DNA from 2 places in the Bacillus sp. OTU530 genome. Region 2 is predicted to be linked to the other one. Evidence: predicted binding sites of a transcription regulator. Region 2 holds the regulator's gene; the other holds the start of a gene.
The links. The regulator Rex, encoded in region 2, represses fermentation and respiration genes when NADH is low (regulators of the CRP and FNR family bind a similar motif). The targets are predictions, from matches to a motif close to TTGTGAAATATTTCACAA.

Region 1 (16,494 bases), on a different contig from region 2:
CCGCCAGCGGTTCTCCGACATGAGACTCCTTTCCACAGCAAAAAAAGCCTGGTAATACCTTTCCTAACGACCCCGTATAGATATATTTTGCATTGTCTCCTGGATAACGAGCAAACATCGGTTCAGCATTCATGCAGGCTGTATAGGTTAAGCCGTGCTCCTCTGCCAATTGCAGTAAGATGGGCACAGCTGCAATCATTCCTGCTGAGTTTACTTCTTCATCGCAAACAGAGAGCATGAGCACATTGCCATCGAAGGCTCCTCGGGTCGCACGCTCTAGCATCATCATTCCAACAGCGATTCCGCACTTCATATCCATCGTTCCTCTTCCAAACAGCCATTCACCACTTTCCATATCCTTTACTGCATCGGCCGGAAGAAGATGTTTATTTTCATAAAACTGCTTTGTTAGTTCATCAGGCTGAAAAGCAAGGTGCTTCCATCTGCCATAATCATCGATATTCACTACATCAAAATGATTTAATAAAATAACAGTCTGTGTTGCTCCCTCTTTTTTAGCAAGAGCTGTGACCACAAGGCGATTATCTGCCGTTGGATGAAGCCGCACAGCATCTGGATGCTGCTCGAAATAAGGAAGCGTCCGCAGAGTGTCCGCAATATAATGTGCGATTTGTACCTCTTGCTCTGACCCGGTAATACTCCCGCAGCGAATAAGCTCTTTTACAAGACTCCAAAAGCCCTCTCTTGACTGCCATTTCTCTGTTGTATGCTGCATATAAATCTCTCCAATCAAAATATCGTTATATGTGTTGATCATCCCTATGTATTATACAAGAGCTTCCGTTTCTGTATAAAGGAACTGATTTCGTAGTATGATAGAATGCCGCAGCCAATATACAAAGATATATGCAAAAAACTCGCCAGTCGGCGAGTTTTCTTTACGATATTGTTCTATTTTTCCATTCCCGTGATGAGAGCATTTCCTGCAGCTGCTCATCGAGGTTCATAAAGCCGTATGTACGAGCAGCCTTCCCGGTCCGTTCCCCTAAGTAAGCATAGCGCAACGCTAATATATCCTCACTAACGCCTAAACGGCCCATTTCTCCCATAAAGGCTGCGATAGCCGCTTGATTTGGAAATAATACTGTATCCCATGAAAACTCAGTCCATAGCCGCTCTGTGACCTCATGAAAGCGCACATCCTGCTTAATCTCATGCGTATATAGCATCTTGCCGCAGCCATACGCTGCAAATAAGGCTTCGCGTTCTGTGTCAGACAGGACACGCCCGATATAAATTGTACGGCATGAAGATAATATTGCCTCCTGCGCTTGAACTCCAAATTGATTAAGCTCTGCTCTTGACTTTTCGGAAACACCTTGGATCTGGCGCGGAAGGTCACGTACATCATAACCAGCCTGGACAATGGCTTCCATAAATAGGGCTGCACTTTCATTCGCAGTAAACACAAGACGCTCCGCCTGAAATGCCGCTGCTAGCTCTTCTTTAGAAAATGGAAAGGTTTCTTTCTTCAAATGTGGAATTTCCCAAACCTCGGCCCCGCTTTCTGCTAAATACTCGGCAATGCCGCTCTGCTGAGCCGATGATTTCGCAATCAACACACGTTTTCCATAATAGGGCTTTCGTTCAAACCAGGCAAGCTGCCCTCGAAGCTGCACAGCTTCTCCTACAACGGTCATCGCAGGATTGGCGATTTCACTTTCCTGCACCGCTTGTACGATTGTCCGCAGCGTCCCTGTTGCCGTCTTTTGTCTGCCTGTCGTTCCCCATTCAATTACCGCAACAGGTGTGCTTTCACCTCTTCCGTTTGCGATGAGCTGTTCGCAAATAAACGGCAAGTTTTGAATTCCCATATAAAATGCACATGTTTTACTTTTGGCAAGCGCTGTAAAATCGAGCTCCAGCTCCCCTTTTGAATGACCTGTCGCAATTGTGAAGGTATTGCTATACTCGCGATGCGTCACCGGAATCCCCGCGTAGGCCGCTGCTGCGATGCTTGAGGTGACGCCTGGGATCATTTCATATGAAATACCATGCTCAGCCAATTCTGCTGCTTCTTCGCCGACACGTCCAAACACGGAAGGGTCGCCGCCTTTTAGGCGAACGACCGTCTTTCCTTCTAGTGCATGCTGCACAAGCGCTTGATTAATTTGTTCCTGCCTCATAATATGTCTTTTGGGCAATTTGCCGCAATATACAAATTCGCAATCGCTGCTTGCATACTCCAGCAGGCGCGGGTTGACGAGGCGATCGTATAAAATGACATCCGCCTTTTGCAGACATTCCTTCCCTCTTTCTGTGATAAGCTTCGCATCTCCTGGTCCCGCTCCTATTAAATACACCTTTCCAACAAGCTTTGTCATGTTAGCCTCCTTACACTGTAATATATACGTACCCGTCTTTTACTTCTGTTTCGTATGTTTGTATACAGCCGTCATCTGGCTTCTGCACTTCTCCAGTAACGAGAGAGATTTTCCAGTTATGCAGTGCGCAAAACACGTACTCTCCTGACACAACACCTTCTGCCAATGGTCCATTTTTATGAGGGCATACATTGCTCACTGCCCTTACATCTCCACTGCTCAGGCGAAACAATGCAATCGATTTGCCTTCAATGTTTACCTCTTGACCAATTTGCATTGGCAAATGTTCAAGCTCTATCACTTTTACTTTCTTTGGCGTCTGTATGGTCATGTTCTTCCTCTCCCTCTCCCTCTCCCTATCTATTAGCGGGGGAATCTCCCCCGCCTTTTTGATAACTAAAAATTCTAGTGTTTCCCCATTTCCTTTATACGTGCTTTACTTCGTACATTGCGCGCAGTTGAGGTGTTTGCAGCACTTCTTCCCATGGCTCACGATACTTTGCGATGGCCGTTTCAAAGCGCTCATTCAGCTCGTTCACTTTCACTTCGTCCATCATAGTTTCTTTAATATGTTCAAAGCCCATACGCTCGACCCAAGGAGCTGTACGTTCTAAGTACATACCTGTTTCACGATAATATTGAACAAAAGCTGCCGCTAAACGAAGCACTTCCTCATCTGTTTTTACTGTGCATAATAGCTGTGCTTCCTTAACTTCTGTTCCGCCATTTCCGCCAATGTAAATTTGGAAGCCATTCTCAACGCCAATTACCCCAAAGTCTTTTACGCCAGATTCAACGCAGCTGCGCGGACAAGCGGATACGCCCATTTTTACTTTATGCGGTGTATCAATGCGCTCAAATTTCTTTTCAAGTGCGATACCGAGGGACATGGAATCTTGTGTACCGAATCGGCAAAATGCTGCACCTACACAAGTTTTCACTGTACGAAGGGTCTTGCCGTACGCATATCCAGATGGCATTTCAAGATCCTCCCAGACGCTTGGTAAATCCTCCTTCTTAATGCCATATAAGCCGATGCGCTGACCGCCTGTCAATTTAATTAAAGGTACTTCATACTTCTCAGCCACTTCTACAAGTTTTTTCAACTGCTGTACGTCTGTAACACCGCCATACATACGCGGGATAACTGAGTATGTTCCGTCTTTTTGAATATTTGCATGCATCCGCTCGTTTACAAGACGAGATTGTTTTTCGTCTGCATATTCCTCTGGCCAAATCATACCTAAATAGTAGTTTAACGCAGGACGGCATTTTACGCAGCCTTCTTCATGCTTCCAGCCAAGCACATAACGCACCTCTTTTGCTGTTTTTAAGCCTTTTGTGCGAATTTCCTCAGTAAGCTCATCGTGAGATAATGTGGTACATTCACAAATGCCCGCCTTTTCCTCCTGAATTGCGCCACCTAGTGTATGCTCTAGTACTCCGACAACAAGAGGCTTACATTTTCCGCAGGAACCGCCTGCTTTTGTGCATGTTTTCACTTCTTCGAATGTTTTTAAGTCTTGCTCTAAAATAGCCTGTACAATTGCTCCTTTTGTTACACCGTTACAGCCGCAAATTGTCTCCTCTGGTCCCATGGAAGCAACAAGATTTTCATCGCCTTCGTCTGCTCCCTTATGAAGAATAGAGGCAGAGGTATATTCGCTAACATCTGCTTTCTGCTTTAGTAAGCGGAACAAACGGTTGCTATCTGATACATCACCGTACAAGACAATACCAACGATTTTGTTGTCACGAATCAGTACCTTTTTATAGGTCCCTGCTACACCGTCATGCGCCGTAATCGCTTTTGTTGCCTCGTCCTCATGAATTTGTCCGGCAGAAAACAAGTCACAGCCTGATACCTTTAATTGTGTAGAGAGCAAGCTTCCTGTATAGCCTTCCGTTGCCAGATCGCATATATGTTCAGCAAGCACAGCTCCTTGTTCATGCAATGGAGCAACAAGACCATACACATTTCCATTATGCTCTGCACATTCTCCCACCGCATATATGGAAAGATCCGCTGTTTGCATAAAGTCATTTACAACAATACCGCGATTTACTTCTAATCCTGCTTCCTTCGCAAGCAATACATTCGGGCGAATACCGACCGCCATTACAACTAGATCGCAGGCTGTTTCAGAACCGTCCTTAAAGCGAATGCCTTGTACACGATTCTCGCCAATAATTTCCGCCGTTTGCTGTTCCATCAAAAACCGCATGCCCTGCGCTTCTAAATCGCGCTTTAATAACGCTCCCGCAGGCGCATCAAGCTGCTGTTCCATCAAATTCGGCATAAGATGAACAACCTCTACCTCCATGCCCATGTTCAATAGACCGCGTGCCGCTTCCAATCCAAGTAAGCCGCCGCCAATTACAACTGCTTTTTTATATTCTTTCGCGGTTTCCATCATCATATTGCAATCATCAATCGTACGGAATCCTGTTACACCTAAAAGAGTATGCCCTGGAACAGGTAAAATGAATGCAGAAGACCCTGTTGCAATGAGGAGCTTGTCATACTCGACCGTGCGATGATTTTCTGTACGAACAAATTTGGCTCCCCTATCGATATGGGTTACTTTTTCGTTTGTGTATAAAGTAATATTATTTTCTTTATACCAGCTCCAGTCATTCATCACTATTTCAGCTTGTGTTGTTTTGCCCTGCAGCACATTGGATAAAGCAATACGATTATAGTTAGGATATGGCTCATCACCAAATACCGTAATTTCAAATTTCTCTGGATTTCGTTTTAAAATTTCTTCGATACAGCGGATACCGGCCATTCCGTTGCCGATCATAACGAGACGTTGTTTACTCATTTTGAAATCCTTCTTTCTTTGTGAATTTTTGAGCATTCATCTTGGCTTCATTGTAGCAAAGGGGATTAGAAAAGAATATAAGTCCGAGGCAGTTGTAAAAAAATCGCCAAAAATGCCTTTATTTTGGGCCAAAACTATGATGAACATCACAGTTTTCGGTTAATATTTTGTGAACATTTAGAAAGAAGATAAGAATTTCTTATCGAGTTTTCATAAAAAAACGAAATATTCTTATGATTCCTTTTGCGTTATGCTAGTAGAAAAGAAGGGAGATGGTATAGATGGATAACAAACAGCGTGTACAAGAGCAGTTCGGTAAGTATGCAGCTCATTATGTAACAAGCGAAATCCACGCTAAAGGAAAAGACCTGGCAGTACTTCTTGCACTCTCTGAGGCAAAGAAGGAAGATATTGTTCTCGATATCGCCACAGGCGGCGGTCATGTTGCCAACGGCTTTGCGCAGCTTGTAGATCAGGTTACCGCACTTGATCTAACAAAAAACATGCTGCAGGAAGCGGAAGCATTTATTCGCGGAAATGGACATACAAACGTTACCTTTATGAAGGGCGATGCCGAGCAGCTGCCGTTTCCTGATGCTTCATTTTCTATTGTGGCTTGCCGCATTGCACCGCATCATTTCTCGGACATTGCTGCTTTTGCGGCCGAGAGCTACCGTGTGCTCCAAGAAAACGGGAAGTTTCTTCTGATCGATAACGTTGCTCCTGAGCAAGATGAGCTTGATACCTTTTACAATACAGTGGAGAAAAAGCGGGACAATAGCCACTACCGTGCTTGGAAGAAATCTGAATGGATTTCACTATTAGAGCGTTCAGGATTTACAGTGCAGCAGCTTGTGACCTTCTCAAAAATATTTCAATTTGAAAAATGGTGCAAACAAGCAGGATTGCCGGAAACGGAGAAACAAGAGCTGGAGCAGTATATGCTGAATGGGGATAAACAGATAGCGAAGCATTTTCATATTGAGGTACAGGACGGACATATCAGCAGCTTTCAAGGGCAAGCTGTGTTGATACAGTGCAGAAAATAAAGAAAACTCGCCGACTGGTAAGCCTTGCCTTTATACTATATTCCTAAAATTTCTCACTACATCGAATGGTCTCCCAGCTTTCAGGTGGGAATTTATATTTTCTACAGTGTAACAATAAACGCGCAGTACGCTTCTAGACACGCTGCGCGTTAAAATTCCTCATCTAGCGGGCTGGTAGAAAAGAAATTCCCATGACTTGTGCCATTAATTGTGGAAGATCTGTGTTATTGTGTAAACCGTAGAACAGGTTAGATCCTGGCCCGAATGCATATACCGGGACATCCATACCAGTATGCTTAAAAGTTGTCCAGCCAACTAATGCACGTTCTGAAATCACTTCATTAATTGCTATGTCCGTCGTTTGAGCAGCTTTAATTCTTGCAGCTTCTTCATCTGTAAGATTTATATTAGCATAGTGTTTCACTACTTCCTTTATATTGCTGCGGGCAGGATTGAGCTTTTTTGCCATAAAGAAGCCTGTTGCAGTTACGTTGCGAAGCATTTCAATATTTGCAGCATATTTACCGTAACCACCAACGGACATACCTCCCGTATCATGATCACCCGCTACAACGACTAAAGTATGTTTGTCCTTTTTGGCGAATTCTAATACCTTTTCCACTGCTGCTTCAAATGCTTCGGCATCTTTCATCGCCCAAGCTGCATCGTGAACATGCCCTGCCCAATCAATCTCACTTCCTTCAATCAGCAAGAAAAATCCGTCTTTCTCCTGATGAAGCACTTCAAGGGCTGCTTTGCTCATCTCAGCTAGGCTAGGCTGGTTGGTTACATCCCGATCCAATTCTGCTGCTAAGCCCTCTTCAGCAAACAAACCGATTAGCTTCCCAGTCTTTTTGGAAGCAGCTAGCTGTTCCTGATTGCTGACCAATTGGTACCCCTTTTCTCGTGCCTCCTTTAAAAGTGAATCAGGAAAATACCTCCTTCCGCCTCCTAGAATCACATCTACTCCATTGTTCAGCAGCTGGGGTGCAATAGTTGCTTCGCTTGTACGTGAAACAGCATGTGAAGCAAATGCAGCAGGAGTGGCATGCGTAATCGTGGCAGTAGCGACTAGTCCAGAGGCTTTTCCCGTTGCCTCGGCGGCTTCAAGAATCGTTTTCAACGTCTTACCTTTTGGTGAAAGGCTAATCATTCCATTATTTGTTTTGACTCCCGTCGCCATTGCTGTTGCAGCAGCTGCTGAATCTGTTACTGCGGAGCTTGCAGAATATGTTCGATGCATACCGACGAACATGGAGTCCAAAAGAGATTGTTTGCCTTTATACCAACGATAGTGCGTTGCATACGCCGCAGAAAAACCATCTGGAATCATAAATATAACGTTTTTTACCTTCCCGTTATCATGGTTAGTTTCTGCTTCCGCAGATGATGGTGAAAAAGCACAGGTGCCCATCAAACTACCAACAGCAATAGAAGACATAGCTGCAAAAAGGAATAGCTTCTTTTTAAAACTTGTGTTGAACACTCTATTTGCCCCCTAAAAAATGATTAGCTAAAAAGCCTGTCCGATCCCTAGGGATGGTAAAGAAAAATGGAAACTGTGTACAAACTTATCCTGATCCATTCAGTACTGTAATATCATTTCCTGTGTTATCAAAAATTAATTGGAATACTGAAAATGAATATTCTCTTCTATGTTAGGTACCATCAAAGAATGATGTTTCCATTTATTGTACATAAAAATGAGCACCCTCTATTCTGAGGGTGCTCACTATACTCTGTTTATCTATGCTCTTTTCTGTGTTCTCACCAAGCTTTGTTTATTGATAAATAATACGGAACAGTAAACAAGAAGGAAAAATACCATGACGAAAGCTGAAAATAAATAAATGGAACTATAGTTTGTTTTTACGGCAATCAAACCAAGAATAGCCGAACCTCCCCCGATCCCGAGGTCAAACGAATTAAAGAACATCGCAGTTACCTTTGTGAATTGTTCAGGCTTGGTATTATTCAAAGTCCAGGCTTGTAGAGAAGGGAATAATGATCCCGTTCCCATACCATATAAAGTCGCAGCAATGAGTAAATCACTTAAAGTGGTAGCTTGGTATAATAAAACAAATCCAATGGTAATGGAGATAGAACTTGGAATCAAGACCCAGGCATGCCCTTTTCGGTCGAATACTTTTCCGGAAATAAAACGGATTAAAAATCCGCTCACTGTATTTACAAAATAAAACCACGCCACTCCTTCAATATTTAGCTCCTTTGCATAGAGCGCCATAAAACTAATGACTCCTCCAATGCATATGCCAAACAAAAGCATTAGGAAGCAAGGAAAAATAGCGGAAGGTTCAATCATTGACTGGAGGAATGATTTCTCTGTTTGATTAGAATTGGCCACACTTTCTGGAAAAGAAATGAAGCTAACGCAAGAAAGAAATACTAGCAAACTAAGTCCTGCGACTCCAAATAATATAATTGGATTGTACGAGTTAAATAGCCACATCCCAGCGAAAGGCGATAGTGCCAAAGCAACGGTTGTGCCATTCCCAATCATTCCCATCCCTTCGCCTCGTCTGTCTTTCGGAATAATCTCCGCTGCTAAAGTAGAAAGAATCGTAACAGCAAGACCAAAGCCAAAACCATGCAAAATACGAATCGAAAGTGCAAGGATAAAGCTTGTGCCAATATAATAACCTAGAGTTGAGAGTAAACAAATAAGAATAGAGACAACTAATACTTTCTTTCTTCCAAATTTATTAGTAAAAATTTCAGTAAACGGACGAATGATAATAGCAGAAAAAGTAAAGCTCCCGATGATCAATCCTATTTTGGATATATCAAGGCCCCCATACCTTTCCAAAAAAAGCGGGAGAGTTGGCAGCAAAATATCAAATGCGAAAAAAGCAAATGCATTGGCTAACATGATAATAATAAATGTTTTAGTCCATAAAGACGGTGGTGTATTTGACACGAAGGTAGGCTCCTTTTGTTAAATGTATTAAATGATTATAGCACGATAAAGTAAAGCAACTAGTTTAGCTTCTAGGTGCTTCATTTGTTTTGGTTTCGTTATATACTTTTTATATTATGAAAAATTCACTACGTTTAATAACAGAATCACAAATAGTTATTTCAACATAATTATACTAACAGGCCTTCTAAAAAAAGAAATAGTAAACACATACATAAAAAAGGTATTTACATATTAGTTATGTCTAATGTGTAAATACCTTTTTTCTAGGGATTCTTAGAAATGAGGTCTTGCTAGCATCAAGCCCTCTGCTTCTTAAAAATCAAACACAAAATCATCATTTGTCAGTTTTTCAACATTTGTTGCTTTGACGTAACCATTTCCTTTAACCGAGAAGAAATCATGATTTTTCGTATCAGTACGAAGTCCGTTTAAGACAATTGGATTAATCTCCTCATCCTCAAAATACGGATCCATACCAAGATTCATTAAACCCTTATTTGCATTGTAGCGAACAAATTTGTTCACTTCATCTACAAGACCTATTGGCGTATAAATTTCTTCTGTATATGCACATTCATTTTCATATAAGTCGATTAAGAGCTGAAGTATTTCTGCTTTTACCTCTTGCTGCTCGTCTTCTGATAGCTTTGCGTATAATTCTTGTGCTAATAAGCCAACGAACACACCGTGAATGGACTCATCACGTATGATCAGGTTAATAATTTCACCACTTGCTGTCATCTTACCTTGACCAGCGAGATAAAGCGGATAGAAGAACCCGCTGTAGAATAAATAGCTTTCCAAAAACACGCTTGCAACCATCGCCATATATAGCTCTTTATTCGTTACCTCTGGCTTTAACAGGCGGCGGTAGTAAGACGTAATCATGCTTCCTTTTTTCTCTAGAAGAGGATGCTCGTCTACCCATTTAAAAATACCGTCAATTTCTTCTTCTGTTGCGAGTGTCGTAAAAATATGACTGTATGACTTTGCGTGTACTTCCTCCATCGCACCCATAAACGCCAGCACGCTTTTTGCCTGCAGATTGTTCACATGCACGAGGATGAGCGGCATACCCTCGCCGCCCTGTTTCGTGTCAAGCAAGGTCAAGCCGCCGAGAACTCGCTTGTAGGCAACTTGCTCTTCCTTAGATAACTGTACCCAAGTGTTTTTGTCAGAGGAAACAGCAATTTCCTCCTCCGTCCAAAACTGGGCGATATTTTGCTTCCAAAACATTAAGCTGTAATCATCTTCTTGCTTATTCCAGTTTACTGCGCGCACTATAAACCACCCCTTCTCTCTCTAAAAATTAGACTACGCACGCTACGCACTCTTCTACGCTTAGCTTTCGTGTTCTTGTATAATACAAGCTCTTTAAGCCTTTTTTGTGAGCGTAGATATAATAACGCGCCAATTCGCGTGTGGAAATATCGCTATTCACGTATAAAATCGTACTGATTCCTTGATCTACGTGCTGCTGAATTTCCGCGATTAAGTCAATAAGCTTAAATTGATTAATATCATAAGAGGATTTATAGTACCAAAACGTTTCTTTTGATAAGAACGGCATTGGGTAATATGTTGTTGCATTTGCGTACGTTCTAGACTCGATTTGGCTTACGATCGGCATTACGCTAGATGTCGCGTTTTGAACGTAGCTGATGGATTGCGTCGGAGCGATTGCAAGTCTATATGCATTGTATAATCCGTATGTTTGCACCTGATCTTTTAAATTACTCCAATCTTCCTGCGTTGGAACATGCATGCCTTCAAACAGCTTTTTCACCTTGTCTAAGCGTGGTTTAAAGTCAGTTGCTTCGTATTTCTCGAAGTATGTTCCTTTCGCATACTCGGACTTCTCAAAATCTTTAAATGTCTCGCCTCGCTCTTTTGCGATTTCCATACTTTTCTCAATGGAATAGTAGTTCAACATCATAAAGAAGGTACGAGCAAAATCCTTCGCTTCTTCGCTTTCGTACGCGATTTTATTTTTTGCCAAGAAACCGTGCAGGTTCATTGCACCTAAGCCGACAGAATGAAGTTCATCATTCGCCTTTTTCACTGTCGGAGCGTTTTGAATCACTGTCATATCAGAAACGGCTGTCAGAGCCTCCATGCCGGCATGCACTGCTTCGCGTAGTTCTTTGTTTTCCATTATGTTGACAATGTTTAAAGATCCTAGGTTACAGTTAATATCACGGCGGATAATATCGCCTACACCGTAATCGTTAATTTCTGATGTTTCTTGGAGTTGGAAAATTTCCGAACAAAGGTTCGACATTTTGATTGAACCAATATCCTTAAGCGGGTGCTGCTCATTCGCATTTGATTTAAACATGATGTACGGATATCCTGATTCCAATTGGATCATAGAAACTTTAATCAGCATGTCACGCGCACTTAAATCAAGCTTTTTCTTCTTGATTTTCGGATTTGCAACCAACTCTTCGTACATCGCATCAATATCCATATCGTCTAGGTGCTTTCCATACTCTTTAAACACCGTATATGGAGCGAATACGTATAGAGGTTCATCCTTCTCCGCTAGCTCGAAAAACTTGCTTGGTACGATTAATCCGATGGAGAGGGATTGGATCCGAGTTTTTTCATCGGCGTTGATTTTTTTCGAGTCAAGGAATTCAATAATATCCCAGTGGAAAATGTTCAAGTACACGGCACCTGCGCCTTTTCTTTGTCCCAACTGATTCGCATAAGAGAAAGAATCCTCTAACAGCTTCATCACTGGCATTACACCGCTTGCCGCATTTTCAATCCCCTTAATTTCTTCTCCTCTGGCTCGTAGTTTAGAAAGATTTAGCGCACCTTCTGTTCCACTAGGTTCGCTATACCTAGTGCGTCCATTTGGACAGCTTACAGTCGCCTGTAAGAGCAGACCATATCATACTCTTCCATTTTTTTTGGTAAGAGTCCCTGCGTTTCGGACGCCAAACGCTTGCGTCCTACTCTACTCTCTTCCGCTGATACAGCGTGATTTCGATGGTCGTTACACCTTTTATCTAATTGGTCAAATTTTGGTCAAGAAATCGGTAACTTGGAAATTTGTCATTCTCACAGCGATTTCTAATTGTTGTAGTAGAAACACCTAGTGCAGTAGATGCCTCAAGTATGGAATTATATATATACTCACCAACAACAATCTTCCTGCCCCTCATCAGGGAAAGCTTTTTCTTAGTCTTAGAGCTGTGTCTGAGAGACTTTTGTTTCCTCTTAATTACCTTGCTAGCATTGGAAGCTGATATTTGGTCATCTTCTACAAAACAATATCCAGGAAAACCTTCACTTTTACATCGCTTTTTTATAGCTTCCCGACTTACTCCTAAAGCACTAGCAGCAGTAGCTATAGATTCATACAAAACCTCTTCTATTTTCACAAATTGAGGTTTTGAAGAAATACCTATCACTTCTTCGTGACAATTTAGGAACATATAGTTTGGATATTGCTCATTTTTACACCGCTTAGAAATTGTGATACCTGATACCCCCATTGCTATTGCTGCCTTGGCACAGGATTCATACACGATGTCATCAATAACCACTTTTTTGGAATTCGTAGGACTTTTGCCTATTGTTTTCCCTCGCCTACCCTGGGCAACTCTCTTTCTGGTTTCATGAGAATGTGTTTTTCCAAAAAAGGGATTATCTGTACCGTACATGGCACATTTTTTCCTCAGAAGCTGGATAACAGCTTCTGTATGTTGTTTTTTGTAGAAGTGATTTTTGCTTCCTATCTTTTTCTTGAGTGTATCCATTGCTCTGTTGTAAGCATCCTTCCCAATCCATTGAATTGGATGCATCTTATAAAAAGGATGATTACTTCCTTTTAGTACACCCGTTTCAGAAGAAGAAGATACATTATAAAGTATACTTGTAGCAAACAAATTGTCTAAAATCAACTGCTCTAGGTTCTTTGCAAGGCGTAGATCTTCCTCTTCATTCCCTGTATCAAAGACACTTATAACATCAATTCTAAACAACTGTTCACCATATTTTGACCAGGCTCTTTGAAGGTGTATACAGTGATGTTTTCCACTTTGCAAAAGTCGCTTATGAGTTGTGTACCTTTCAGTCAAGTTTCCGGTTCGTCCCACGTAAAACTTACCACTTTGGATATTCACAATCTTATATACAAACTGCAAAGTCTGCACCCCTTCGCATTACTTCATTTGACCAATTAGATAACTTGGCTCGGTATTGTCTTGTCAAAGCAAGAGTTCCACCGAATTAGCAGGGTTCTTATAACCAGCATCTCTGCTAGTTGGCGCTCATTGGTTAACGCCTCCGCCAATCTTACTTAGCTGCATCGCCGTATTAATATTAAATCCAATCGAGTTTAAGCTATCATCCATTTCCAAAAGAAAACAGCTCACCATTTCCCCTCTTCTGCTTCGTCCTGCATTCAAAAAGGTTGGTGTCGCTGGTTGATAGTTTTGCTTGATCATTTGTTGTGCATATTTCTTTGCTTTTTCCGCGTTACCACGGCCCAAGTATAAGCTGACGATTGCAATGCGATCTTCATAGCTTTCCAAATACTGCTTTCCATCATTTGTTTTTAACGCGTAATCCTTATAAAACTTTGATACCGCCATGTAGGATTGAAATTGGAAGTTTTCTTCGTATGTAGTAGCATACACTTCCTCAATCTCTTCTAGAGAATACTCCTGTAACACATTGTAGTAATAATCTTGCTCCATCATATAGGCGATGCGCTCACGTACGTTGCTAAACGGTAGTGTGTTTTCGCGCGCCTCTTTCAAAAATTCCTGCAATGCTTCTTGGTCTTTCTCCAATTGATAGAAGCCATCTGCCATTTGTGTAATTTCATTATTGAGCTCAATATGTCGCAAGCCCCAGCACCCTTTCTTTGAAAAATTCTATATCTTTATTTGTCCCAGCCATTTCAAACTTAGACAAAACTGGCACTTCGTATGCTTTGGCAATGTGGTCTGCGCTGGCGCCAAACTTGTCTCCCCAGTTACGATTTCCGCTCGCTGCTACACCTTTTAAGCGATCGTAGTTTCGCTCCAGAAATTTTGCTACACGCTCTGGCACTTTCCCGAATCCTGTTGTATATGTGACAAGGACATACTCCTTATCCAGCAGTAATTCGTCATGAATTTGCACCGCGGGCATATTGAGTTTTTGAATAAACCTTTTCACATTTCCTGTCATTGAATCATATACAATCAGCATTCCTAACTCCTCCATTTCCTAACCATAACCAAATTCTTCATATTTTTATCTGCCTACATATTGTATTATGTTTTTCGAGCAGACACAAGATATATGCACAGATTTATTTTGAGCAAAAGAATTTGTTTTTCGACAAAGAAAGAGCCGTTCCAAAAAGACGTACAAAACATATGAAACTACATTATAAATAGCATGTCAATACAGTGTATTTACGAGAACTTGTCAATGTATTTTCTAGTTCATTCTAAAGATTAAATGTATGAATATGGAGAAAAAGAAGGGAATTTGCAGAAATGTTTTAAGGGAAGCGACAATTTATGCAACATAAGAAGAAAATTGAAGAAAGAACATCCAAGGCAAGATTTGTGAGGAAACAAAGAGAGCACACAGGATAAACATCCTTGAGCGCGGAAGATACGCTTTTCTATAGAGAAAACTCGCTGAGTGGCGAACAGTTAGGCGAAGACAGAAGCGTAGTTGCACTTACACTTTGTTCCTAAAATTTCCTGCTACATCGAACTTGCTTCTAACTGGAAAATTATAACTCTGCCATGCAAAAAAAAGAAGCCTCCTGGGACCCGAGAGGCTTGGCTACTTATTTCTCGCGCATGCTTTGAGTTTTACGGGGTTTAGCCGATAAGCTTTGGCGCGAACAAGTGCACTACATATAAAGTTTGTGTTTTGCCTTAAGGCATGATGTCCCATGAAACAAGGTACCAGCGAGGCATTACCTCGTTTTTCTCTCTCCTTTCTGTTGCCTGCGGCGATGTGTCTAGAGGCATTTTACAAAGAAATAGTTTTTTTGTAAAATCAACTCCGGTTTATTCATATAGATCCTTGTAGCATAATTGTTACAAACGTCACATATTCGAAAGAGCAGACTTCATTATATAATGTGCGTGTAAAGGTATTATTTCCCGTCAATATTCTGGTTTTCCTGGGAAATAACCTACATAAATCAACGGAAACCCTCTTTTTTTCTCGCTTTTCTCCCTTTATTATACTAGATATACTCTCTTTATAGAGCCACAAAAATGCCAGCTTACAGGCTGATATCTCAAGCAAAGAAACATTTGATTGTTACAAGCACCTTATAAATGTTTCAAACGGCTAACATTTCCAAACTAGTATATTAAGAGAGAAGGACTGAAATAGCTGCATAGTAGAAAAAATCTTTCTCGTTTCTCTTTAGGCAGGCCTATTTCAAGGTCCCAGCATTCATCACGGGCTGTGTTCCTTTTTCTGATACGATCGCGACCATCAGATTGCTTACCATTTGTGCCTTCATATCTTCGCTTAGCTGTACGACTTGTCTCTGATCCAGCTGTTCAAGCGCCGCCTCGACCATTCCGACTGCACCCTCTACAATTTTTTGACGCGCCGCCACGACAGCTGTTGCCTGTTGACGCTGCAGCATAGCACTTGCGATTTCAGGGGCATATGCTAAATGAGTAAGGCGTGCCTCTAGCACTTTTACACCGGATACATTCAAACGCACTTGCAGCTCACGGGCCAACTCTTCTGCAATTTCCTCTGCATTTCCGCGAAGTGACCACGCTTTCTCAGTATCCGTATCATACGGATACTTTGTCGCTACATGACGAAGTGCAGTTTCACTTTGGATACGTACGAATTCTCGATAGTTTTCCACATCAAACAATGCTTTAGCTGTATCTGTTACTTTAAATACGACAACCGCAGCAATTTCAATGGGATTCCCGTCTACATCGTTAACCTTCAACGTATCACTATTAAAGTTGCGCACGCGCAAAGAAACACGTTTGCGGATGGAAGGAATTGTAATGAAGAAACCATCTTCCCGAATGGTCCCCATATACTTTCCGAAAAATATTACGGCTACAGAATCGTTCGGCTGCACAATTGTCAGCCCAGTTAATACGAATATGGCCAGAACCGCGGCAAAAATGAGGTATAAAGGATTGTATTGCACAATACTAAAGTACGCGGCGAATATAAGAATCACAAGCAATAATAACAATCCAATAAAACCATTTATCTTCCAAGCTGCCTGCTCTTTCACAGCTATCTCCTCCCTTTTGATTTTGGAAATCCTTACTAATTCTATGTTACAACGCCCAGTGGCTTTCAACAATCCTTTT
Region 2 (12,812 bases):
CCTCCTCTCCAGAAGATACAATGAAGATATCGGAAAAGCTGGGGATGTTAGCTGAGGAGCAGGATGTTTTTATTTTAGAGGGAGATTTAGGCGCAGGAAAGACAACCTTCACAAAGGGACTTGCAAAAGGTCTTGGTGTGAATCGAGTTGTAAATAGTCCAACCTTCAATATTATTAAGGAATACAAAGGAAGAATCCCTCTCTATCACATGGACGTATATCGATTAGCCGAGAGTGAAGAAGATCTAGGATTCGATGAGTATTTTTATGGGAGCGGTGTGACAGTAGTTGAATGGGCTCACTTAATTGAGCACTATTTGCCTTCCTCCTTACTTAAAATTAGTTTATTTCATGAAGGCAGCAACAATCGGGGCATTGTGTTAGAGCCGAAGGGAGAACGGTATATTAGATTATGTGAGGAGCTTTTGAAGAATGAAAGTATTAGCAATTGATACAGCGAATTATGTAATGGGCGTCGCGCTTCTCGATGAACAGCAAGTAGTAGGCGAAATTATTACAAATGTGAAGAAGAATCATTCTGTACGGCTCATGCCGGCAATTGAACAGCTATTGAAGGAATGCGATACAAAGCCGAGTGACCTCGAGAAAATTGTAGTGGCTGCAGGTCCTGGATCTTATACAGGGGTGCGTATTGGGGTGACAGTGGCTAAAACATTGGCCTGGTCCCTGCAAATCCCGATTACAGGTGTATCCAGTTTAGAGGTTTTAGCAGCAAATGCTTCTTACTTCGATGGTTATATTTGTCCACTTTTTGATGCAAGAAGACAGCAAATCTATACAGGTCTTTATACATATGAAGATACGCTCAAGGTAAAAGAAGAAGAACGTATTATCCTTATTTCAGAATGGCTTCTATTATTAAAGGAGTTAAATCAAAAAGTATTATTTATAGGGAATGATTTATCTATTCATAAAGAGACTATTATAGCTGCGTTAGGGGAGCAGGCTGTATTTGCTTCAACGGCTAAACATAACCCAAGACCAAGTGAACTAGGCTGCATTGGTTTACAAAAAGAGTCAGAGGAAGTACATACATTTGTACCAAATTATATTCGTATGGCTGAAGCAGAAGCAAATTGGCTGGCAAATCAAGCAAAATAGGGGAAAAGGAAATGAGTGAGTCAATCATATTTCGGGATATGAAACCCGAGGATATTGCACAGGTTGTTGCGATTGAACAGGTATCGTTTGCGATTCCCTGGACCTTCGAAACATTTGAACGCGAAATGACAATAAATGAATATGCCCGATATACTGTGATGGAGAAAGATGGTGCTATTATTGGTTATTGCGGAATGTGGCTCATTTTAGATGAATCTCATATTACGAATATCGCCATTCTACCTGAGTATCGCGGGAGGAATCTGGGAGAAGCATTACTAAATGAAGTGATTGAAAAAGCAAAAAAATTAGGAGCTCACTCGATGACGCTAGAGGTTCGTGTATCTAATGAGATTGCTCAAAAGCTGTACCGCAAGTTTGGTTTTTTAAACGGCGGTATTCGCAAACGATATTATACGGATAACTACGAGGATGCTCTTGTAATGTGGGTGAGATTATGACAAAAGTAGATAGTATTATATTAGGAATCGAGACGAGCTGTGACGAGACTGCCGTAGCTGTTGTAAAGAATGGTCATGAGATTTTATCTAATGTGGTGGCGTCTCAAATCGAGAGCCATAAGCGATTTGGAGGAGTAGTTCCAGAGATTGCATCTCGCCATCATGTAGAGCAAATTACAGTTGTATTAGAAGAAGCCTTGAGGCAAGCGGATGTAACGTTACAGGATATAGATGCGATTGCGGTGACAGAAGGGCCTGGTCTTGTTGGGGCATTATTAATTGGAGTGAACGCTGCAAAGGCAGTTGCATTTGCCCATGGAATCCCATTAGTGGGTGTCCACCATATTGCGGGTCATATTTATGCGAATCGTCTTATCACGGAGATGAAGTTTCCTTTGCTGTCTCTCGTTGTTTCCGGAGGGCATACAGAACTTGTTTACATGGAGAAGCATGGTTCGTTTGAGGTAATCGGGGAAACGCGTGATGATGCGGCTGGAGAGGCTTATGATAAGGTAGCAAGAACATTGTCCCTTCCGTATCCGGGCGGACCTCATATTGACCGCTTAGCACATGAGGGTCAGCCAGTTCTTGGCTTGCCGCGCGCTTGGTTGGAACCGGATTCTTATGATTTTAGCTTCAGCGGCTTAAAATCCGCAGTTATCAACGCTGTTCATAACGCAAAACAAAGGGGAGAGGTCATTGCCCCTGAAGATTTAGCAGCAAGTTTTCAGGACAGCGTCATCGATGTGCTTGTTACAAAAACAGTAAAAGCGGCTGTTGAATATGGAGTAAAGCAGGTATTGCTTGCGGGAGGTGTAGCTGCCAATAAAGGCCTGCGTAACCGTCTGCAGGAGGCATTTTCACCAATGCAGAACATAGAGCTCGTGATTCCGCCATTGTCGCTTTGTACGGATAATGCTGCTATGATTGCGGCAGCAGGTACTATTTTATACAGTCAGGGCAAGCGGGCCAATTTGGCTTTAAATGCAAATCCAGGCTTAGATCTCGAATGTTAGATTATAAACAGGAATCGCTTTTTCTGTGGATAAATATGTTGGGAAATGTGGTTAACCATCAATGATTTGTGTAAAAGTTGTTGATAAGTGGATGTTTCCTTGTTGATAATGTGGATAAGTTGATGAGGTTAAGCGGATCTGTGGATAAGGAAAACTCGCCGATTGGCGAGCCCCGCCCTTGGGTGAAGACAGAGGCGTAGTTGCCCTTATACTTTATTCTTAAAATTTCCCGCTACGTCGAATGGTCTTCCAGCTAGAAATTTATCCTTTCTTAAAGTGTAATAAAAAAGTCAGTGAAGCACTGACTTTTTTATTATGACTGGGTCATGTTGGTTCTTGGCAGGACACCGTCTAAACTTATTCTTGTAGGTTCTCCCACTCGGCCATATCAAGCTCAAGCTGCTCTTGCAGGGCTTGCTTTTCTGCATTGATTTGCTGAACCTGCTCATAATCTTGAAACACCTCGGGAAGACAGAGCTTTTCTTCTAATGCTGCAATTTGCTCTTCCCACTCCATAATGCGTGCCTCAAGCTCTTCAATCTTCCGGATTCGTTGTCGCTCCAGCTTTTTTCGCTCTTTATCCTCAAGATAGGTTCGTTTTTCTGCTGTTTGCTCAACCTTAGCTGGCTGCCCTTGTTCCTCTTGCTGTAGTTGTGCCCGCTCTAACATTTCCGCTTTCTTTTGTACATAATAGTCATAGTCACCTAGATACTCCTCTGAGCCCTCCCTTGACAGCTCAATCACCTTTGTAGCTACACGATTGATAAAATAACGGTCATGGGAAACAAATAAAAGGGTGCCAGGAAAATCGATTAAGGCATTCTCTAATATTTCTTTACTACTTAAATCCAGATGGTTTGTCGGCTCATCCAAGATTAGAAAGTTTGACCTTTGCATCATAAGTTTAGCGAGGGCGACACGAGCCTTTTCGCCACCGCTTAACGAAGAGACGGGCTTTAATACATCATCTCCAGAAAATAAAAAGTTGCCGAGAACTGTACGAATTTCTTTTTCCGGTTTTAGCGGGAATTCATCCCATAGCTCATCCAGAACACGTTTGGAGGAGGTCAAGTTTGCTTGTTCCTGATCATAGTAGCCAACCGTAACATTTGAACCAAAGGAAATCGTTCCTTGCAGCGGCTTCAGCCGTTCGATAATGGATTTTAGAAGCGTTGATTTTCCAATTCCGTTCGGTCCAACAAGAGCGATGCTGTCCCCTCGTGTAAGATGCATATGAATATGCTGAGCGATGGCCTCGTTTGCATATCCTATTTTTAAATCTTTCACCTTTAGCACATCATTTCCGCTTTGCCGGTCAATATCAAAGTGAAAGGAAGCCGATTTTTCATCGCCGAGAGGTCTTTCCATTAAGTCCATTCGTTCAAGCTGTTTTCGTCTGCTTTGCGCCCGTTTGGTTGTAGAAGCACGAGCGATATTTCGTTGGATGAAATCCTGTATTTTTGATACTTCTTCCTGCTGCTTTTCATAGCGCTTCATCTCCAGTTCATAGGAGGCAGCTTTTTCTTCTAAATATTTACTATAATTTCCTGTGAATTTTTTACTTTGCTTATTGGAAATTTCGTATACCTGTGTTACAAGACGATCCAAGAAATAGCGATCATGTGAAACAATTAAGATTGCTCCGGGATAGCCCTGTAAATACTGCTCTAACCATGTAAGTGTCTCAATATCAAGATGGTTTGTCGGTTCATCCAGAATAAGTAAATCTGGTTTTGTAAGCAGCATCTTGCCGAGAGCGAGCCTCGTTTTCTGCCCGCCGCTTAAGGTAGAGATGACTGTGCCGTGCGTTTCGATCGGAAAACCCAGCCCGCTCAATATGGAACGAATATCTGCTTCATATTGATAGCCTCCCTTTTCTTTATACGTTTGCTGTAATCTGTCATAATCGGAAAGCAGTTTATTGTAGCGCGTTTCATCAGTAAATACTTCCTCGCGTCCCATCTCTTGCTCTAGCCGGCGGATTTCCCGCTCGGTTGCTTGCAGCTCAGCGAATACGGTAATCATTTCCTCCCAAATGGTTAAGGAAGTTTCTAATCCAGTATTCTGGGCTAGATATCCCATTGTTACATCCTTTGGCTTGATGATTTCTCCTCCATCATACGATAGCTCGCCGGCAATGATTTTTAAAAGCGTAGATTTACCCGCACCGTTGCGGCCGACAAGCGCAACGCGGTCACGTGTTTGTACCTCTAGCTTTATATTTGATAGAATTACATCAGCGCCATACTGCTTTACCAATCCATTCACTTGTAGTAGTATCAATGCAATCACCTCTAGTTCGTCTCTCTTACATAAAACTTATGTTTTTCAATATAACTAAAAATAGTGTATAGTTTAAATTGAGTGACATAGTCTAGTTCTATTATACAAAGAAAGCTTTAGATGAATAAACTTCTACAAATTTATTCTAATAACATATAAAATGGAGTAGGGAGAAGCGAGGAGGGGGAACATCTATGGAGCAGCCGAAGATTCCGCAGGCAACTGCGAAACGATTGCCTTTATACTACAGGTTTATTAAAAATTTATCACTTTCTGGTAAGCAGCGTGTTTCATCAGCTGAGCTGAGTGAGGCAGTGAAGGTAGATTCCGCTACGATTCGAAGAGATTTTTCCTATTTTGGCGCATTAGGAAAAAAAGGATACGGCTATAATGTAAATTATCTTTTATCATTTTTTAGTCAAACACTCGATCAGGACGATGTAATTGGGGTTATTTTAATTGGGGTTGGGAATTTAGGAACCGCTTTCTTAAACTATAATTTCACGAAAAATAATAATACAAGGATTCAGATGGCATTTGATGTAGACACAGGAAAAATCGGGTCAACGATTGCGGATATCCCTGTTTATCATCTAGATGAACTAGAAGAGAGACTTACGGATGATATTAAGGTAGCAATTTTAACGGTGCCTTCTCATGTAGCGCAGTCAGTAACAGATCGATTGGCGAAAACTGCAATAGAAGGTATATTGAATTTTACGCCGGCTCGGATTGATGTTCCAGAGCATATTCGTATTCATCATATTGATTTGGCAGTGGAATTGCAGACGCTTGTCTACTTCCTCAAGCATTATCCAAAATAAAAAAAACGCGGCAGATGTCCCGCGTTTTTATTTTTTAGGCGTTTTTAGCTTTCGCAGCCTGATATTCAGAAGGATGAGCCTTAAGGCTAGTCCAAAATCGAATGTTGCCATAACAATTAAAAGCAGCGTATAAAAGTTCCAAATCGTAGTCTCCACACTTGTCACGGCTAAGTATGTGAAAACAGAACCGAGAACAAAATATAGTGTGGCCATAAACAGTGGTGAGCTTCGCATAATTAAAATCCTCCGATAAATGCTTGCAGTTTTTCAGCTTTTTGCATCATTCGCTCTATGTCGTCTTTAAATACAAGATTTATAAGTACAACAAAGGTATTCATCATCACATGAGCTGTGATAGGAACAATAATTCTTTGTGTTCGTACATATAGAAAGGCAAACACAATCCCCATGGACATATAAATGAGTAAATGGGAGAAATCCAAATGAACGGCAGCGAAGATTAGGGAGCTGATAATTGCCGCAACCAAAAAGTTATAACGTTTATAGAGTGTTCCAAATAAAATTTTTCTAAAAACAATTTCCTCGAGTACAGGCGCCAACACAGATGTTACAAGAATGAACCAAGGTGTGGCAGCTGCAATTTCAATGAGCTGTTCTGTGTTTTCGGAACCGGGTTCAATACCGAATACTTTCATTTCAATCATTCCTGCAATCGTCTGTGCGAAGAAGGCCAAGAAGACCCCTGTTATCATCCAAACGACTGTTGTAGCCGCATTTGATTTTTGGCCATTTGTGCTAATCTGCCCCCGGTCTTTTCTCAAAAGCCATAGAATAATGAGAAGGGCCGTGAGAAAGCTGATAATAGCCCAATGTCCGGAAGCTATCTGGAGCTTCGCCTCGCGTTCATACTGATTATACCATCCTGTTTTAATTAAAAGTGGTAGTCCGATTGCGCCGGATAGCTGCATTGCAATATATGTAACAATGATCCAGCCGTAGCGTTTATTCAAATTACATAACCCCTTTTTTGCTATAAATTTTCGTTTGTAAAAAGGAAAACAGAGTTTTGTATCGAAAACAATTTATGGTATGTGTCTCATTGTAACATAGAATACGGTTGGAACACGAAGGGAATGTTTTCGAAGCGATTGGATATACTGTGTGAGGGTCAGGATAAGCAAAACAATGGTTGTTTTCACAAATTTTGTGAGTTTTTTGCTTGCAAAAGAAAAATGGATTCATTATTATAATAAGTGTGTTAGCACTCGTTGGTATCGAGTGCTAATAAGATAAAACTTATATACTTATTGAGGAGGTTATTTTCATGCTAAAGCCATTAGGTGATCGCGTTGTGATTGAACTCGTTGAAGCAGAAGAAAAAACTGCAAGCGGTATCGTTTTACCAGGTACTGCACAAGAAAAGCCGCAAGAGGGAAAAATTGTGGCAGTCGGCACAGGTCGTGTTCTTGAAAACGGTGAGCGCGTAGCTTTAGAAGTAGCTGTAGGCGACCGTATTATCTTCTCAAAATACGCTGGTACTGAAGTGAAGTACGAAGGCACAGAATACTTAATTTTACGTGAAAGCGACATTTTAGCGGTAATCGGCTAATTTTATACATTTTTACTAAACAACTATTAGGAGGTCATGAAACATGGCAAAGGATATTAAGTTCAGTGAAGATGCTCGTCGCGCGATGCTTCGCGGTGTAGATACTCTTGCAAATGCGGTAAAGGTTACACTTGGCCCAAAAGGACGTAATGTTGTATTAGAGAAGAAGTTCGGTTCTCCGCTAATTACAAATGACGGTGTAACAATTGCAAAAGAAATCGAATTAGAAGATGCATTTGAAAACATGGGTGCAAAGCTTGTTGCGGAAGTAGCTAGCAAAACGAATGATGTAGCGGGTGACGGTACAACAACTGCGACTGTACTTGCGCAAGCTATGATTCGTGAAGGCTTGAAAAACGTAACAGCTGGCGCAAACCCAATGGGTCTTCGCAAAGGAATTGAAAAAGCTGTTACAGCTGCGGTTGACGAATTAAAAGCAATTTCTAAGCCAATTGAAGGCAAATCTTCGATTGCACAAGTAGCTGCGATTTCTGCTGCTGACGAAGAAGTAGGACAATTGATTGCTGAAGCGATGGAGCGTGTAGGCAATGATGGTGTTATTACACTAGAAGAATCTAAAGGCTTCACAACAGAATTAGATGTAGTAGAAGGTATGCAATTTGACCGCGGTTACGCTTCTCCTTACATGATTACAGATTCTGAGAAAATGGAAGCTGTTTTAGACAATCCGTATATCTTAATTACAGATAAGAAAATCACTAGCATTCAAGAGATTCTTCCTGTATTAGAGCAAGTGGTACAACAAGGTCGTCCATTGCTTTTAATCTCTGAGGATGTAGAAGGTGAAGCATTGGCTACATTAGTAGTTAACAAACTTCGCGGAACATTTAATGCAGTAGCTGTTAAGGCTCCTGGCTTTGGTGATCGCCGTAAAGCGATGCTAGAGGATGTTGCAATCCTAACAGGCGGTGAAGTAATCACTGAAGAATTAGGCCGTGATTTAAAATCTGCAACAATTACATCTTTAGGACGTGCAGCAAAGGTAGTTGTTACAAAAGAGAACACTACAATTGTTGAAGGTGCGGGAAGCCAAGATGCAATTGCAGCGCGTATCAACCAAATTCGTGCGCAGCATGAAGAGTCTACTTCTGAATTTGACCGTGAGAAATTACAAGAGCGTCTTGCTAAGCTAGCAGGCGGTGTAGCGGTAATTAAAGTTGGTGCGGCTACAGAAACAGAATTAAAAGAACGCAAACTTCGCATTGAAGATGCTTTAAACTCTACGCGTGCAGCAGTAGAAGAAGGTATCGTAGCAGGCGGTGGTACTGCGTTGATGAACGTATACAGCAAGGTTGCAGCAATTAATGCAGCTGGTGATGAAGCTACAGGTGTAAGCATCGTTCTTCGTGCTTTAGAAGAGCCTGTACGCCAAATCGCAATTAATGCAGGTCTAGAAGGATCTGTAGTAGTAGAGCGCTTAAAGCATGCGGCAGTTGGAACAGGTTTCAACGCAGCTACTGGCGAATGGGTGAACATGATCGAGTCTGGTATCGTTGACCCTACAAAAGTAACTCGTTCTGCTCTTCAAAACGCAGCATCCGTTGCGGCTATGTTCTTAACAACAGAAGCTGTTGTGGCTGACAAGCCAGAAGAGAAAGGTGCTGGAATGCCTGACATGGGCGGCATGGGCGGCATGGGTGGAATGGGCGGCATGATGTAATATCTGCTCGCAAAAAGAACCATCTTCGTTAAAACGAAGATGGTTCTTTTGTTTGGTTAATTTACACTGTAAGAAAGTATAAATTTCTAGCTGGAAGACAATTCGACGTAGCGAGAAATGTTAGGAATACAGTATCAGTAGGGCTACGCCTCTGTCTTCGCTCGGGGAGCAGAACTTTCCAGCCGGCGAGTCTTCTTTATTTATTTTAAGGAGTAAACGCTTTCGACTCAGTTTTTTATAAAAGGTAAACATTGTCATATGAAAAACGAGGAAATGTTAGGAAAAAGCCTAAAATCTCTCTTGAATTCTGCTAGTTCTCTCTTGACCGTGGTTATATTTCGTTGTTACAATCGAAAAGGACATAAAAGCACCTTCATATATACTCAGCGATATGGGCTGAGAGTCTCTACCGGGTTACCGTAATATAACTCGACTATGAAGGCAGGTATTCTACTTTTTTAAAGAACGGGTATATTCTTTAGGAAGCTAGAATTCTGCCTTTTCTTATTTTGAGGCAGAATTTTGGCTTTTTTTGTACTGTTTTTGAAACTGCTTAGGCAGAATAAACGTTGAGGTGATGAATTTGAGTAAACAGCATGATTTCATCGTAGTATTAGATTTCGGAAGCCAATATAATCAATTGATTGCGCGTCGTATTCGTGAATTTGGTGTGTACAGCGAGCTTCATCCACATACATTGACAGCTGAAGAGATTAAAAAAATGAATCCAAAGGGAATCATTTTCTCTGGCGGCCCGAACAGTGTATATGGCGATCAAGCTTTCCGTTGTGATGAAGCGATTTTTGAGTTAGGTTTACCAATTTTAGGTGTTTGCTACGGTATGCAGCTAATGACAAAACATTTAGGCGGTAAGGTAGAGCGTGCAGAGCATCGTGAGTATGGAAAGGCTGTTTTAGAAGTAAAAAATGAATCCAAGCTTTACAGCAATCTTCCTAGCGAGCAGGTTGTTTGGATGAGCCACGGAGATTTAGTAACGGGCTTGCCGGAGGGCTTTGTTGTTGATGCAACGAGTGCATCGTGCCCGATTGCTGCTATGAGCAATGAAGCGCGCGGATTTTATGGCGTACAATTTCACCCGGAGGTTCGTCATTCCGAATACGGTAATGATCTGTTGAAAAACTTCGTATTTGAGGTTTGCGGCTGCAGCGAAGGCTGGAACATGGGTAACTTTATTGAAACAGAATTGCAAAAAATTCGTGAGACAGTAGGCGACAAAAAGGTACTCTGTGCATTAAGCGGCGGTGTAGACTCTTCTGTTGTAGCGGTATTAATTCATAAAGCGATCGGTGATCAATTAACATGTATTTTCGTAGACCATGGCTTGCTTCGTAAAGGAGAGGCTGAGGGTGTAATGAAGACGTTCAGCGAAGGCTTCCATATGAACGTAATTAAAGTGGATGCACAGGAACGCTTCTTAAGCAAGTTAGTGGGTGTTACAGACCCAGAACAAAAACGAAAAATTATCGGAAATGAATTTATCTATGTGTTCGATGATGAGGCATCCAAACTGCAAGGAATGGATTTCTTGGCACAAGGAACATTGTATACAGATATTATTGAGAGTGGAACGGCAACTGCACAAACAATTAAATCACATCACAATGTAGGCGGCCTTCCTGAAGATATGCAATTTACATTAATTGAGCCATTAAAAACATTGTTTAAGGATGAAGTACGTGCGCTTGGTACGGAGCTTGGTATTCCAGATGAGATTGTATGGCGTCAACCATTCCCAGGTCCTGGTCTAGGAATTCGTGTATTGGGTGAAGTAACAGCTGAAAAGTTAGAGATTGTTCGTGAATCCGATGCAATTTTACGTGAAGAAATTACGAATGCTGGACTTGAACGTGAAGTTTGGCAATATTTCACAGCGTTACCTGGTATGAAAAGTGTAGGGGTAATGGGAGATGAAAGAACATACGATTATACAGTAGGAATTCGCGCGGTTACATCTATTGATGGGATGACTGCTGACTGGGCTCGTATTCCTTGGGATGTATTAGAGAAAATCTCTGTACGGATTGTAAATGAAGTTAAGCATGTAAACCGTATTGTGTACGATATTACAAGTAAACCGCCTGCAACAATTGAATGGGAATAAATTCCGAACGAAAACGAACATTTATTTATAAATGTTCGTTTTTTTATTGACAATAATTTATACGGAAAGTAAAATGGTAAGGTATTTTATTCATATATAAAAGCCATCGTATAATATTGGGGATATGGCCCAAAAGTTTCTACCTAGCCGCCGTAAATGGCTAGACTACGAGGTGCTGGGACGAAAATTCTTGTTTTTGTCCTCGACGCCTCCATCTAAGTATGGAGGCATTTTTTGTTGGCCCTGTTTAGGGAATAATACAAAAAACATCTTGTAATATGGAGGGAAAGTAATGAAACGCTATTTTCAATTTGAGGAGCTTGGCACGAATTATAAAAGAGAGTTCATTGCCGGCTTAACGACGTTTTTATCGATGGCTTATATTTTGTTTGTTAACCCTGCTACTTTATCTTTAAGCAGCGTTAAGGGTCTTCCTGCGGGAATGGGTATGGACCCGGGAGCTGTATTTGTAGCAACTGCATTAGCTGCAGCTGTGGGTTCCTTAATTATGGGTATTTTCGCTCGTTATCCAATTGCCTTAGCTCCTGGTATGGGGATTAATGCATTTTTTGCTTATACAGTTATCTTAACAATGGGAATTCCTTGGCAAACTGCTATTGCCGGTACGCTGGTTTCTGGTCTTGTATTTATCGTGTTAACAGCTACAGGTCTTCGTGAAAAGATCATTAATGCAATTCCTGTTGAATTAAAGCACGCAGTTGCTGCAGGTATTGGTTTGTTTATTGCATTTATCGGATTCCAAGGTGCAGGTATTATTGTTAATAATGATGCAACACTTGTAGGTTTAGGTGATTTTACAAAAGGTTCTACTTTACTTGCGATTTTTGGAGTTGTTTTAACAGTTATTCTTATGACAAGGAAGATTAACGGTGCTGTGTTCTATGGTATGGTTATCACAGCTGCTGTCGGCGTGGCGACAGGATTAATCGATGCTCCAAAACAAGTAATTGGGGCGGTTCCAAGTCTTGCGCCAACATTTGGTGTAGCACTAGCGCATATCGGTGATATCTTTACTGCGAAAATGATTTTGGTTGTTTTAACATTCTTCTTTATTGATTTCTTTGATACAGCAGGTACGTTAGTTGCGGTTGCTAATCAAGCTGGCTTGATGAAAGACAACAGGCTTCCTCGTGCAGGTAAGGCGATGTTTGCGGATGCAGCTGCAACAACAATTGGAGCAGTATTTGGTACATCTACGACAACAGCTTATATTGAGTCTTCCGCAGGCGTAGCAGCTGGTGGACGTTCAGGATTTACAGCAGTTGTAACTGCGTGCTTCTTCCTTTTAGCACTTCTATTTTCACCATTGCTTAGTGTTGTTACTGCAGCAGTAACTGCTCCAGCTCTTATTATTGTTGGTATCCTTATGGTATCTTCTTTAGGTGAAATTGATTGGAAGAAATTCGAAGTGGCAGTTCCTGCATTCTTCACATTAATTACAATGCCTCTTAGCTACAGCATTGCAACTGGTATTGCAATTGGCTTTATCTTCTATCCAATTACAATGGCTGTAAAAGGACGTGGAAGAGAAGTTCACCCAATTATGTATGCAATGGCAGTGATTTTCGTACTGTATTTCATTTTTGTTAGAGAATAATTAAAAAGCGATGCTCAGCATCGCTTTTTTCGCATTTGTAAGAAGGTATAAATTCTCAAACAGAAACGAGTTTGGTATAGCAAGAACTTTTAAGAATAAAGTGTAACTATGCTTC

Region 1: the regulator Rex is predicted to act here: its motif matches at 5,192-5,209, upstream of nirB (nitrite reductase large subunit NirB).

Annotation. Positions count from the first base shown of each region.
Region 1 covers NZ_JASATP010000030.1:1,848-18,341, forward strand. Annotated here, with positions in the region: gene AAHB12_RS19800 (M20/M25/M40 family metallo-hydrolase) at 1-736, opposite strand, end outside; gene cobA (uroporphyrinogen-III C-methyltransferase) at 900-2,345, opposite strand; gene nirD (nitrite reductase small subunit NirD) at 2,356-2,676, opposite strand; gene nirB (nitrite reductase large subunit NirB) at 2,771-5,173, opposite strand; gene AAHB12_RS19820 (class I SAM-dependent methyltransferase) at 5,455-6,222, shown strand; gene AAHB12_RS19825 (alkaline phosphatase) at 6,386-7,708, opposite strand; gene AAHB12_RS19830 (MFS transporter) at 7,970-9,160, opposite strand; gene nrdF (class 1b ribonucleoside-diphosphate reductase subunit beta) at 9,476-10,444, opposite strand; partial or broken gene nrdE (class 1b ribonucleoside-diphosphate reductase subunit alpha) at 10,473-11,984, opposite strand; gene AAHB12_RS19845 (NUMOD1 domain-containing DNA-binding protein) at 12,181-13,320, opposite strand; partial or broken gene AAHB12_RS19850 (ribonucleotide reductase N-terminal alpha domain-containing protein) at 13,456-14,028, opposite strand; gene nrdI (class Ib ribonucleoside-diphosphate reductase assembly flavoprotein NrdI) at 14,015-14,374, opposite strand; gene AAHB12_RS19860 (SPFH domain-containing protein) at 15,573-16,415, opposite strand.
Region 2 covers NZ_JASATP010000084.1:638-13,449, forward strand. Annotated here, with positions in the region: gene tsaE (tRNA (adenosine(37)-N6)-threonylcarbamoyltransferase complex ATPase subunit type 1 TsaE) at 1-452, shown strand, start outside; gene tsaB (tRNA (adenosine(37)-N6)-threonylcarbamoyltransferase complex dimerization subunit type 1 TsaB) at 433-1,122, shown strand; gene rimI (ribosomal protein S18-alanine N-acetyltransferase) at 1,134-1,583, shown strand; gene tsaD (tRNA (adenosine(37)-N6)-threonylcarbamoyltransferase complex transferase subunit TsaD) at 1,580-2,599, shown strand; gene AAHB12_RS29845 (ABC-F family ATP-binding cassette domain-containing protein) at 2,957-4,882, opposite strand; gene AAHB12_RS29850 (redox-sensing transcriptional repressor Rex) at 5,077-5,706, shown strand; gene AAHB12_RS29855 (YdiK family protein) at 5,734-5,940, opposite strand; gene AAHB12_RS29860 (CPBP family intramembrane glutamic endopeptidase) at 5,943-6,677, opposite strand; gene groES (co-chaperone GroES) at 6,992-7,276, shown strand; gene groL (chaperonin GroEL) at 7,320-8,957, shown strand; purine riboswitch at 9,311-9,413, shown strand; gene guaA (glutamine-hydrolyzing GMP synthase) at 9,535-11,079, shown strand; purine riboswitch at 11,166-11,267, shown strand; gene AAHB12_RS29880 (NCS2 family permease) at 11,372-12,697, shown strand.